2 regions of the Escherichia ruysiae genome follow, and region 1 is predicted to be linked to the other one. Evidence: riboswitches for the same ligand, from Rfam matches in the RefSeq annotation. Region 1 holds a riboswitch; the other holds the start of a gene.

Region 1 (3,102 bases):
TGCCGTGGGTGTTTTTGGTCATAATGCGCGGTGCGGTAAACCGTTGTTCACCCTCGCGGGTAAACAGCCAGTCCGGGCTTTGCTCATCATCCAGATGACCACCTTTCATTAGCACTGCGCCACAGCCCATCGCCAACAGCGATCGCCCTTGTTCCAGCATTTCCTGTTCGGTGCGCGCGTGTGGCGCGTCGAGCAAGGCGGCAGCTTCGGGCAAGTTTGGCGTTATTAATGAAACCTGTGGCAATAATCGACTGCGCAGCGTAGCAACCGCCGAAGGTGAAAGCAGCGGGTCGCCGCTTTTTGCCAGCATAACGGTGTCGAGTACCACGTTTTGGATCTGATAACGTTGCAACCGTTCTGCCACCGCTTCAACGATATCGGTTTCTGCCAACATGCCGATTTTGGTGGTGTCGATTCGCACATCGCTGAACACCGAATCGAGCTGGGCGGCGACAAAATCAGGATCAATGCGATACACCGACTGTACGCCACGGGTATTTTGCGCCACCAGTGCAGTAATAACTGAGCAACCATAAGCGCCAAGTGCCGAGAAGGTTTTAAGATCGGCCTGAATCCCCGCACCACCGCTCGGATCAGTACCAGCAATGGTCAGAGCGTTAATCCGTTTCATGCCTGCACCTCCTGCGTCAGCTGCCAGAGCGCATCAAGGAAATGTGGAACAAAACTGCCCGGCCCTTCGCTTCTGACGACTGCGCGTTCTCCGGCTTGTTTCATCCAGTGACAGGCAGATGCAACATTTTCCAGCGTATCGCCCGGTAATGCACAGCTCGCAGCGACAACTGCCGATAATGCGCAGCCAGTTCCCACCACTTTGGTCATTAACGGGTCACCGCCGTGAATACCAACGGTGCGACGACCATTAGTAACATAATCCACCTCGCCAGTGACCACGACGATTGCGCCGGTTTCCCGTGCCAGAGTTTGTGCGGCGGGCAACGCATTGGCTGCTGCGTCAGTGGTATCCACACCACGACCACCATTAGCGATGCCTGCTAATGCCATGATTTCCGAAGCATTACCGCGTATGGCGCTTGGTTTAAGAGACAGGAGTTTCAGACAAAAACGGCGGCGATAATCGAGTGCACCAACCGCGACCGGGTCAAGTGTCCAGGGTGTTTGGGAGCGTGTTGCCTGTTCTACGGCGGCACGCATCGCCTGTGCGCGTGGCTGCGTCAGTGTACCAACGTTAATCAGTAAAGCACTGGCAATTGCCGCAAACTGACTGGCCTCTTCGGTTTCGATAACCATCGCTGGCGATGCGCCGAGCGCCAGTAAAGTATTGGCAGTAAAGGTTTGCACCACATCATTAGTCATGCAATGCACAAGGGGGGAATATTGGTGAAAAAGGTGTAACACGGGCGCTGATTGCGCCGGACTCAGCAGGTCGACTTGCATAATTTGCTCCTGCCATAACGTGAAGAAGCAATGACCTGATGGTCTGTGACTTCCCTACGCTGGCATTATCCAGATCAGGTGATACGGGTATTTCTCAGCCTTCACGCAGAAGGGCACCCCGAGTCGTTTGGTTGCGATAATAAATCGCAGAGGAGGATGGTAATGTCCGGCGCGCGCGTTGTAAACGAGGAAAAACGGCAGTATTACAATAACGTCACGAAACTATTTTATATACGAATCCAGCACCTTAAGGACAACATCCAGGTCTTCTTCACGCTTTAGTTCATCGCCCTGGTGAACAATGTGTTCCGTCAGATGACCTTTAATCACTTCCCGCATCAGGCCGTTTACCGCGCCACGAATGGCGGCAATCTGTTGTAGAACGGCAGCACATTCATGCGGTTCGTCGAGCATTTTCTTAAGCGCGACGACCTGTCCCTGAATCTTACTGGCGCGCGCTTTCAGTTTCTGTTTGTCGCGGATGGTATGAGACATAACAACACCTGGTTAACAAGATAATGAAAAATCATAGCACTATTAATCTACTGGGGGGTAGTATCATGTACTGGGGGGGAGTAGAATCTCTGCATCCATTTAATACTAAGAATTATTATCATGACTGAATTTACCACTCTTCTTCAGCAAGGAAACGCCTGGTTCTTCATCCCCAGCGCCATCTTACTCGGTGCACTTCATGGTCTGGAGCCTGGGCACTCAAAAACGATGATGGCGGCGTTTATCATCGCCATTAAAGGTACGATTAAACAGGCGGTGATGCTTGGACTGGCAGCAACCATTTCGCATACTGCGGTAGTCTGGTTGATTGCCTTTGGCGGGATGGTGATCAGCAAACGCTTTACTGCGCAGTCGGCGGAACCGTGGCTACAGTTAATTTCTGCGGTCATCATTCTCGGCACCGCATTATGGATGTTCTGGCGCACATGGCGCGGTGAACGAAACTGGCTTGAGAATATGCACGGGCATGATCACGAGCACCACCATCATGACCATGATCACGAACATCATCACCATCACGGACATGGCGAGAATGTCGAATATCAGGACGCCCATGAGCTGGCTCACGCAAATGACATTAAACGACGCTTTGATGGCAGGGATGTCACGAACTGGCAGATTTTACTGTTTGGCTTGACTGGCGGACTGATCCCCTGCCCTGCAGCGATAACTGTGCTGCTGATTTGTATTCAACTGAAAGCCCTCACTCTGGGAGCAACTCTGGTCGTTAGTTTCAGTATTGGCCTTGCGTTAACGCTGGTCACCGTGGGCGTTGGCGCGGCAATCAGTGTCCAGCAAGTGGCAAAACGCTGGAGCGGATTTAACACACTAGCCCAAAAAGCCCCCTATTTTTCCAGCTTGTTAATTGGCTTAGTCGGAGTGTATATGGGCGTGCATGGCTTTATGGGCATAATGCGATAACTCAATCCTTTGGGCTTGCATGTTATCTTCAGCCCAGGATGATTCTTAAATCAGCTATTTCCGCTGACTCTTCGCCCGATGAGGATGCTTTTACAGCATCCTTTCATTTACACTTTTTACGAAATCATGGGATCACTAACAAAATATCGCTTGTCGGTTATATTGTATGACAGGAAAGATATGCGACTGATTTTGCTGATCCCCAACGTGGAGAGTATATGACCATAAGAAATAAGTTATTGTTGGGTG
Region 2 (3,102 bases), 2.4 Mb from region 1:
GGGCTGGCGCTACAACAACAGCGGGCAGAGGATCTGCTGGAGCAGGATCGCATCGACCAACTGGTACAACTTGTCGGTGATAAAACCGCCGTGCGGCAAATGCTGGTTTCTCATCTGGGGCGTAGCTTCCGCCAGGGGCGACACATCCTGCGCGTCCTCTACTATCGTCCGTTGCGCAACCTGCTGCCTGGCAGCGCATTACGCCGTTCCGAAACGCATATCGCCCGGCAAATCTTCAGCGCGTTAACCCGCATAAATGAGGAAAATGGGGAACTGGAAGCGGACATCGCCCACCACTGGCAACAAATTTCCCCGCTTCACTGGCGCTTCTTTTTACGTCCGGGTGTCCATTTTCATCATGGTCGTGAACTGGAAATGGACGACGTGATCGCCTCATTGAAACGGATCAATACGCTGCCGCTCTATTCGCATATTGCTGAAATTGTATCGCCGACGCCCTGGACGCTGGATATCCATCTCACGCAGCCAGACCGCTGGTTGCCGTTACTGCTGGGGCAAGTTCCGGCGATGATCCTGCCGCGTGAATGGGAAACCCTCAGCAACTTTGCCAGCCATCCCATCGGCACCGGTCCGTATGCGGTAATGCGTAACAGCGCCAATCAACTGAAAATTCAGGCATTCGATGACTTCTTCGGTTATCGCGCGCTAATCGACGAGGTTAACGTCTGGGTCTTGCCGGAAATTGCCGACGAGCCAGCCGGAGGGCTGATGCTGAAAGGACCACAGGGCGAGGAAAAAGAGATTGAAAGCCGTCTGGAGGAAGGTTGCTACTATTTACTGTTCGACAGCCGCACCCATCGCGGGGCGAATCAGCAAGTCAGAAACTGGGTAAGCTATGTGCTTTCTCCGACCAATCTGGTTTATTTCGCCGAGGAACAGTACCAGCAACTGTGGTTCCCGGCTTATGGAATGCTCCCCCGCTGGCACCATGCCCGCCCGACACATTGCGAAAAACCAGCCGGACTGGAACATCTCACCCTGACCTTTTACCAGGATCATATTGAACATCGGGTCATTGCCAGGATCATGCAGCAGATTCTGGCAAGTCACCATGTCACGCTGGAAATCAAAGAGATCAGCTACGATCAGTGGCACGAAGGTGAGATTGAAAGCGACATCTGGCTTAACAGCGCCAACTTTACGCTACCGCTAGATTTTTCGCTGTTCGCGCACTTGTGCGAGGTGCCGTTGCTACAACACTGTATTCAGATCGACTGGCAAGCCGACGCCGCCCGCTGGCGCAATGGCGAGATGAATCTGGCGAACTGGTGCCAGCAACTGGTCGCCAGCAAAGCAATGGTGCCGCTGATCCATCACTGGCTGATTATTCAGGGGCAACGCAGTATGCGCGGCCTGCGCATGAATACCCTCGGTTGGTTCGATTTTAAATCGGCGTGGTTTGCGCCGCCGGATCCATGATTGCTGGTTGATAACAAAATCACTACACTAACGCCGTTCTCAACGGGGTGCCACGCAGACGCGTGCGCTGAGAAAATACCCGTCGAACCTGATCCGGATAACGCCGGCGAAGGGATTTGAGGCTCCTTCTCAAGTCCTTTGCCACTCTTTTTTGAGGTGCAAAGTGTTAAAAAAATGTCTTCCCCTGCTGTTGCTGTGCACAGCGCCCGTTTTCGCTAAACCCGTTCTGACTGTTTATACCTACGACTCCTTCGCCGCCGACTGGGGGCCTGGTCCGGTGGTTAAAAAAGCCTTTGAAGCCGACTGTAACTGCGAACTGAAACTGGTGGCGCTGGAAGATGGTGTCTCACTGCTCAACCGTCTGCGGATGGAAGGCAAAAACAGCAAAGCCGATGTGGTGCTGGGGCTGGATAACAATCTGTTAGATGCCGCAAGCAAAACTGGGCTGTTTGCTAAAAGCGGTGTGGCAGCGGATGCCGTTAACGTTCCCGGCGGCTGGAATAATGACACGTTCGTACCGTTTGATTACGGTTATTTCGCCTTCGTCTATGACAAGAACAAACTAAAAAATCCGCCGCAAAGCCTGAAAGAGCTGGTTGAGAGCGATCAGAACTGGCGAGTGATTTATGAAGATCCGCGTACCAGTACGCCGGGGCTAGGTCTGCTGTTGTGGATGCAAAAAGTCTATGGCAATAACGCCCCGCAAGCCTGGCAGAAACTGGCGAAAAAAACCGTCACGGTAACGAAGGGCTGGAGCGAAGCCTACGGCCTGTTTTTAAAAGGCGAAAGCGATCTGGTACTGAGTTATACCACCTCTCCGGCTTATCACATTCTCGAAGAGAAGAAAGATAACTACGCCGCCGCGAACTTCAGCGAAGGTCACTATCTGCAGGTGGAAGTCGCCGCCCGCACCGCTGCCAGCAAGCAGCCGGAGCTGGCGCAAAAATTCCTCCAGTTTATGGTTTCTCCGGCTTTCCAGAATGCGATCCCAACCGGCAACTGGATGTATCCGGTGGCAAACGTCGCGCTGCCTGCCGGATTTGAACAACTGACCAAACCAGCAACCACGCTGGAATTCACGCCAGCCGAAGTGGCGGCACAACGTCAGGCATGGATTAGCGAATGGCAACGCGCCGTCAGCCGTTAATTCCCGGTTGGTTAATTCCAGGTGTAAGCGCCGCTACGCTTGTGGTGGCGGTTGCACTGGCGGCGTTTCTCGCCCTGTGGTGGAACGCGCCGCAGGGTAGCTGGGCGGCAATCTGGCAGGACAGCTACCTGTGGCATGTGGTGCGCTTCTCCTTCTGGCAGGCGTTTCTCTCGGCGTTGCTCTCTGTCGTACCCGCAATATTCCTTGCCCGCGCGCTTTATCGCAGGCGCTTTCCGGGTCGGCTGGCGCTGTTACGTCTGTGCGCAATGACCTTGATCCTCCCGGTGCTGGTTGCTGTTTTCGGCATTCTTAGCGTCTATGGTCGCCAGGGCTGGCTGGCAACACTCTGCCAATCGCTCGGTCTGGAGTGGACCTTTTCGCCCTACGGCCTGCAAGGCATTTTGCTGGCCCATGTGTTTTTTAATCTGCCGATGGCTAGCCGTTTATTACTTCAGGCACTGGAAAACATTCCCGGCGAACAACGTCAACTTGCCGCACAGCTTGGGATGCGCGGC

Evidence for each region. A riboswitch is a leader RNA that binds a small molecule or an ion and turns the genes downstream of it on or off. The one in region 1 is predicted to bind thiamine pyrophosphate.
Region 2: another riboswitch for thiamine pyrophosphate. It lies ahead of thiB (thiamine ABC transporter substrate binding subunit); the one in region 1 lies ahead of thiM (hydroxyethylthiazole kinase).

Annotation. Positions count from the first base shown of each region.
Region 1 is NZ_JAVIWS010000001.1:936,898-939,999, forward strand. Features, by position in the region: gene thiD (bifunctional hydroxymethylpyrimidine kinase/phosphomethylpyrimidine kinase) at 1-631, opposite strand, end outside; gene thiM (hydroxyethylthiazole kinase) at 628-1,416, opposite strand; TPP riboswitch at 1,451-1,547, opposite strand; gene rcnR (Ni(II)/Co(II)-binding transcriptional repressor RcnR) at 1,639-1,911, opposite strand; gene RGV86_RS04855 (nickel/cobalt efflux protein RcnA) at 2,032-2,853, shown strand; gene rcnB (Ni(II)/Co(II) efflux transporter accessory subunit RcnB) at 3,072-3,102, shown strand, end outside.
Region 2 is NZ_JAVIWS010000001.1:3,378,593-3,381,694, reverse strand. Features, by position in the region: gene sgrR (DNA-binding transcriptional regulator SgrR) at 1-1,440, shown strand, start outside; TPP riboswitch at 1,474-1,573, shown strand; gene thiB (thiamine ABC transporter substrate binding subunit) at 1,604-2,587, shown strand; gene thiP (thiamine/thiamine pyrophosphate ABC transporter permease ThiP) at 2,563-3,102, shown strand, end outside.